Regions from separate parts of the Vibrio pelagius genome, predicted to be linked through region 1. Evidence: predicted binding sites of a transcription regulator. Region 1 holds the regulator's gene; the other holds the start of a gene.
The links. The regulator CRP, encoded in region 1, controls carbon source genes, mostly activating them, when cyclic AMP is high. The targets are predictions, from matches to a motif close to TGTGANNNNNNTCACA.

Region 1 (3,190 bases):
ACGCAGCTTCCAGCGACTTTCAGCCCTGGTATCGAGCTGTAGCAACAACGGCCACCTACAACAAAAATCACAATTGGAGGTAGGGAAGTTTGACCTCCTTTGGATTACTCGCTGGGCGTCTGACCTAGCGAGATATAACAATAAAATAAGTATGTCACAAGCTGATGGCTGCTGACTTTGTCTCGCAGCCACACTCTTTCTAATCCAACTCTCTAGCTTGAGCTTGCTAGAACCCGACAAGGAGTCACCATGACACCCGATCTACTGTTCAAATCCCTCTGGGATGACTACATCGAACGCCTCTGCCCATCTGCTGAGAAGGTACATCAGCTGTTGAAAGAAGAGGAAGACCTTATCAATGATCACATCGCGTTGCGTACGTTTAATGTTGCGCCTTTGGGGATCGAGACGCTGGCTAAACCTTTCTTAGCACTTGGTTACAAAGCGTGTGGTGACTACCTGTTTGAAAGCAAGAAACTCGTGGCTAAGCACTTTGAACACCCAGATCCAACCCAACCCAAAGTGTTCATTAGTGAGCTGAAAGTGGAAGAGTGTTCTGCAGAGCTACAAGCGATCGTGGCTAAGTTGGTTGCGCAAGTGGATGCAAGCAAGCTAGAGGGGCAGGATTTCCTATATGGCGGTCGTCTGTGGGACTTGGATTTCCAAGATTACAAACAACTGGCGACAGAGAGCGAATACGCGTCTTGGTTAGCCGCGCATGGTTATGGTGCTAACCACTTTACCGTGAGTGTGAACCAGTTAAATGCGTTCTCTGAGGTGCAAGCCGTGAATGATCACCTGAGTGAGTCTGGCTTTACAATCAACAGTGTTGGCGGCCAAGTGAAAGGCTCTCCAGAGGTGCTGTTAGAGCAGTCATCAACAATGGCAGATAAAGTGAAGGTAGAGTTCTCTGAGGGGACTGAATTGGTGCCTGGTGGCTTCTATGAGTTTGCTAAGCGCTACCCAATGGCGAATGGCGATCTCTACACCGGTTTTGTTGCAGCATCGGCTGACAAAATCTTTGAGAGCACTAACGGTTAAAGAAAGATACGTTAGCCATAGAGATGCGGTACGTTTCGCTTCGGGACAGTTTCCACATAGGACTCTGTGAGTTCTTTTCGTATCTCGTATCTCGTATCTCAATAAAGAAAAAGCCACCAAATTCGCATTTGGTGGCTTTTGAATTTTTATCGGTTAATCGAGATTAACGCGTACCGTAAACAACGATAGTTTTACCGTGAGCAGAAATTAGGTTTTGCTCTTCTAGCATCTTCAAGATACGACCTACTGTCTCGCGCGAACAGCCAACAATCTGACCGATCTCTTGACGAGTGATCTTGATTTGCATGCCATCTGGGTGAGTCATCGCATCAGGTTGTTTCGCTAGGTTTAGTAGCGTTTGTGCAATACGGCCAGTAACGTCAAGGAACGCTAAGTCACCAACTTTTTGGCTGGTAACTTGTAGACGGCTTGCCATTTGAGCAGAAAGACGCATCAGGATGTCTGGGTTCACTTGGATAAGTTGACGGAATTTCTTGAAAGAAATCTCCGCAACTTCACAAGGAGATTTTGCACGAACCCATGCAGTACGCTCTTGGTCTTCTTCGAATAGGCCAAGCTCGCCGATAAAGTCGCCTTGGTTTAGGTAAGAAAGAATCATCTCCTTACCTTCTTCGTCTTTGATAAGAACTGCCACAGAACCTTTCACGATGTAGTACAGGGTCTCTGCCTTTTCACCAGCGTGAATCAGAGTACTCTTTGAAGGGTACTTATGAATATGACAGTGTGAAAGGAACCACTCTAATGTTGGATCGGTTTGAGGTTTACCTAGAACCATAATATCTCACTTCCTCTGCAGGGTATGCTTGCCGCTTTCCATATTTTAGCTAAGCCTGAATTTGACTTCTTAGGATAAGAGCACTTGTTCTGTGCTGCAAGCTATCTTGTGTTTCGGTTAAGAATAGTATCCTTTTTCAGTCACTATTTCTTGATTTTAATCGTGACCTAGCTACGATTTTTTACGCAAAATTGTGCACATGATCACGGTATGAAAAGTAATCAACCAGAACGCCATTCCGTTAGCCGATTTTTCCCGTTTCAATGAGCTGTTGTAAGATTGGTCTTACAATGAGCTCCATAGCAAAGCTCATTTTCCCGCCAGGCACAACGAGTGTATTGTGACGAGACATAAATGAGCCATCAATCATAGCGAGCAGGTACGGGAAGTCGACGTTTTTGATACCACGCAGACGAATAACAACGAAACTTTCGTCAAGACTAGGGATGCCTTTTGCGTTAAGTGGGTTGGAAGTATCAACAGTCGGTACTCGCTGAAAATTGATATGGGTACGCGAAAACTGTGGAGTGATGTAGTTGAGATAGTCGTCCATTGAACGAACAATGGAATCCATCACCGCTTCACGTGAGTGCCCGCGATCACGTGTATCTCGGACGAATTTTTGAATCCACTCTAGGTTAACGATGGGCACCATGCCAATCAGCAGGTCAACGTGTTGCGATACATTGACATCACCATCGACAACCCCACCATGTAGGCCTTCGTAAAACATCACATCAGAGTTTTCTGGGATCTCTTGCCAAGGAGTAAAAGTGCCTGGCATTTGATTGTAAGGTACTGCTTCGTCAAAGGTGTGTAGGTAGCGTCTAACTTGTCCTGTACCTTCGTTACCGTATTTGCGGAAAAACTCTTCTAATGCGCCGAAATCGTTGGCTTGCGGACCGAAGTAGCTGATGTGTTTCCCTTGCTCACGCGCTTTGCGGATCTCGACGTCCATCTCTGGTCGAGTGAAGCGGTGAAAACTATCCCCTTCAACCCAAGCAGCCTTCACGTCCATCATATTGAACATTTTTCGGAAGGCTTCTGAGGTAGTGGTGGTACCGGCTCCTGAAGAACCCGTAACCGCAATAATTGGATGTTTAGCGGACATGACAACCCTTGTCGTTAGAATAACTTACTTGTTAGCAATCGTTTTCCACTATAACACGGCTATTTTTTTATGGCAGCCTAGAAGCGTTTTGTGAGTTGGATATCGACGGTTTCGTGCAGTTCAGAAAAAACAATACTCGCTTCCCCAGATTGCAATTGCTGTTTTACTTGGTCGATTTTGGATTGCAGTGAGATCTCAACATCACCGTAGTCGGTGCCTTCTCTGAGCACGAACTCCTTGAT
Region 2 (3,190 bases), on a different replicon from region 1:
ATTTGGATTGCTTTCTGTGATACCAATATATTCGGAGTCGATCTAACCAGTGCATTACTTCGTGTCGCTACAGGTTGGTAAATAACTGCCAACCTTGTAGCCAATGGCATAGCCCACCACAGCTACCGTGATAAAAACCATCGCAGAAAAAACGTAAGCGACACTTGCCATTACACCGCCACCCCAGACCACGCTAAATACCAAACCTAGATACGCTTCTTTAGGCCACTGCGTCACTGGAAAATGGCTATCACCCGCCAACAAAAAAATCAGAGCTGATATTAATGAAGTAGCAAACAGCAAGCCAATACATACTCTTGTTTTCATAAAAAGCCTTTCTTAAATAGCAGGATAAAACAGCGCTTCTAGGGTTAAGCACCTTCGAAGTATATACGAGATAGATTGACCTCACTATTCCCCTTATGAGCGATACTGATTTTTCCATAGTGAACAACGCAAAAACAAAAAAACGGGCACTTAAGGGGAGAACCCAAGTGCCCGTTAAATAGATATATGGTTCTACTCTGCTGCTCTCGCATCGTCATAAAGACGGCAACTGAGAGAAAGAGTAACCGCAGGTTATAGCAAGATAAAGATACCCGCTAAGCATGCGCTCATTAGGTTAGCCAATGTACCTGCTGCAACCGCTTTAAGACCAAGGTTTGCCACCTCAGCACGACGCTCAGGAGCGATAACACCGATAGAACCTAATTGAATCGCAATAGAACCGATGTTCGCAAAGCCACACAATGCAAACGTGATGATCACTTGGCTGTGCTCTGAAAGTAACGCTTTGTTCTCGACGAAATCGATGAAAGCAACAAACTCATTCATAATGATCTTTTGACCAATGTAAGAGCCTGCCATTAGCACTTCATCACTTGGAATGCCGATAACCCACGCCAATGGTGAGAATAGGTAACCAAATACCGCTTGTAGAGTGATACCAGTAAAGCCAACCGCTTCACCTAAGCTCTCAAGACCTGTGTTCACCATCGCGATAACACTAACGAAAGCAATCAGCATAGTACCAACCGCAACCGCCACTTTCATACCGTTCATTGCGCCACTTGCTAACGCGTCGATCACATTACTTTGGTCAGCTTTGTCTAGTTCAATATTGTCGTAACTACTTGGTGTATCAAGTTCAGGCACAATAATTTTAGCCATTAGTAGACTACCCGGCGCGGCCATAAAGCTTGCTGCAATAAGGTACTTAAGTTCAACACCTAGACCAGCATACCCCCCTAACACGCTGCCCGCGACCGATGCCATACCACCAGCCATCACTGCGAATAGCTCTGAACGAGTCATTGATTTTAAGAAAGGACGAATAAGAAGTGGCGACTCGCCTTGAGAAAGGAAAATATTACCAGTAGCAACCAAAGACTCTGCTTTACTCGTACCCAACAGTTTCTGAACAGCACCACCTAGAACTTGGATTACTTTCTGCATCACACCCAGATAGTAAAGTGCAGAAATCAGCGCGCTAAAGAAGATGATAATAGGAAGTACACGCACTGCGAAGATAAACCCTTCAGTAGCAAGGCCACCAAAAAGAAATGAGATACCCGCATCTGCAAAGCCAAGTAAGCTTGATACGCCGCTACTTAAACTTGTTAACGCCATTTGTCCCCAAGGAAAATATAGCACTAAAGCAGCAAAACTAATTTGAAGTAGAAAGGCACGAATTACCGTTTTCCAGTTGATCGCCGAGCGGCTCTCAGATAGCAAATACGCGCAAGCGATTAGTGCAAAAACACCAACAAAACCAAATAAAATATTCATAAAATTGTCCTAGAAATCCTTAAAGAGTGAGCATGAGCCAAGCGAATGACATCAAAGGAAAAGGACAAAGAATCGCAAGCAATACGCTACGCGAAGAGGGTGTTAACAACGTTAACGAATGTAACAACGAATTGTTCATGTAAGATCACCTTATACAAGCAGTGGAACGCAGCTGGTCCGGTCCGTGGGGTCATTCACATATCCATGTGACGGCTTGTATTGGCTAAGCACCGGCTTAAAACCGGAAGAGAAGTATAAACAACTCAATGAGACTTTCATCACATTTTTTAACGCAAACGATCGCGCGATTAAAATTGCATCAATTCGTTCAAATTTGATGAGCTTTGTAAAAAAACATCGTTAAAAAGTTGCGCTAACCTGTACATCACGACACTTGTCAGTTGACAATTCAAAGCAGTATTGCGCGTGTTTTTTTAAGCAGTTGAAAACTTCTGCATCGAGTTTGTGGTTTTGCACATGATCCTCCAATATCGCCAACGTTTGCTCTAAGCTCATTCCTGGGCGATAAGGACGAGATTGTGTTAACGCTTGAAATACATCAACAACCGCCACAATCCGACTTGGCCTATCAAGCTGCTCGGCCGTTTTACCCATCGGATAGCCCGAGCCGTCAAGACGCTCGTGGTGGTTGGAAGCCCACTCACAAATTTGCGGCGAACTAAATAACTCATGCAGAGCAAAGCGCGAGTCTGTCGCATGTCGCTTAATACAACAGTATTCTTCTGGAGTAAGAGGCCCCGGCTTATGTAAGATCTCTCGTGGCGTTTGCAGCTTACCGATATCGTGCACGAGTCCAGCCAGATATAGTTTTCTCTGCGTTGTATAGGAGTAACCTAACTGTTTCCCTAGGTACTCTGACAACTGCCCTACTTTCAACGAATGCTTAAACGTAAAAGAGCTCTTAGCATCGACCACGTTGGCAATGAACTCTGCGAAAGCGACCGTCTCATCTAGTGACATTTGCTGAGAAAAGAACGGGACTGGCTCAAACCTGTCGCTCATGATCTGAATGTAGGACACATCCATAGAGAACCAGAAATCATCAGTATCGACCAACTCACACATGTGCTGAACCAGGTTGGTCTCAAACAAAAGGTCTGCCTGTTCAGTTAAGCGCTCAATAATGTAAGTCTTGCCAGCAGGCGTTAGGTTACCAAAACGGTCTGCAGACGCGACACCGCATAGGTAATCGACCCGATCCGCTAGCATCACAACGGCTGCTAGCTCTTTCTCTAGTTGACTAATTGGTAAATCTTTCAGTTCATTCCACGGAGTATGGTGATATAGCACAGGTTTAGCAAAGATGGAGAGTACCGGACACTCTTTGAGTATCTGATAGCCCTTCTTACAGTGGTGATGCGTAGAGTCTGGTATAAATTCA

Region 2: a site for CRP is predicted at 2,056-2,071, ahead of vsple_RS16900 (NupC/NupG family nucleoside CNT transporter). Genes of this name have one in related genera too.

What each region holds. Positions count from the first base shown of each region.
Region 1 is NZ_AP025503.1:2,872,727-2,875,916, reverse strand. It holds gene astD (succinylglutamate-semialdehyde dehydrogenase) at 1-42, shown strand, start outside; gene vsple_RS12815 (DUF1338 domain-containing protein) at 250-1,041, shown strand; gene crp (cAMP-activated global transcriptional regulator CRP) at 1,205-1,837, opposite strand; gene vsple_RS12805 (phosphoribulokinase) at 2,079-2,948, opposite strand; gene vsple_RS12800 (YheU family protein) at 3,026-3,190, opposite strand, start outside.
Region 2 is NZ_AP025504.1:605,906-609,095, forward strand. It holds gene vsple_RS16890 (class I SAM-dependent methyltransferase) at 1-55, opposite strand, end outside; gene vsple_RS16895 (hypothetical protein) at 55-327, opposite strand; gene vsple_RS16900 (NupC/NupG family nucleoside CNT transporter) at 580-1,788, opposite strand; gene vsple_RS16905 (HD-GYP domain-containing protein) at 2,149-3,190, opposite strand, start outside.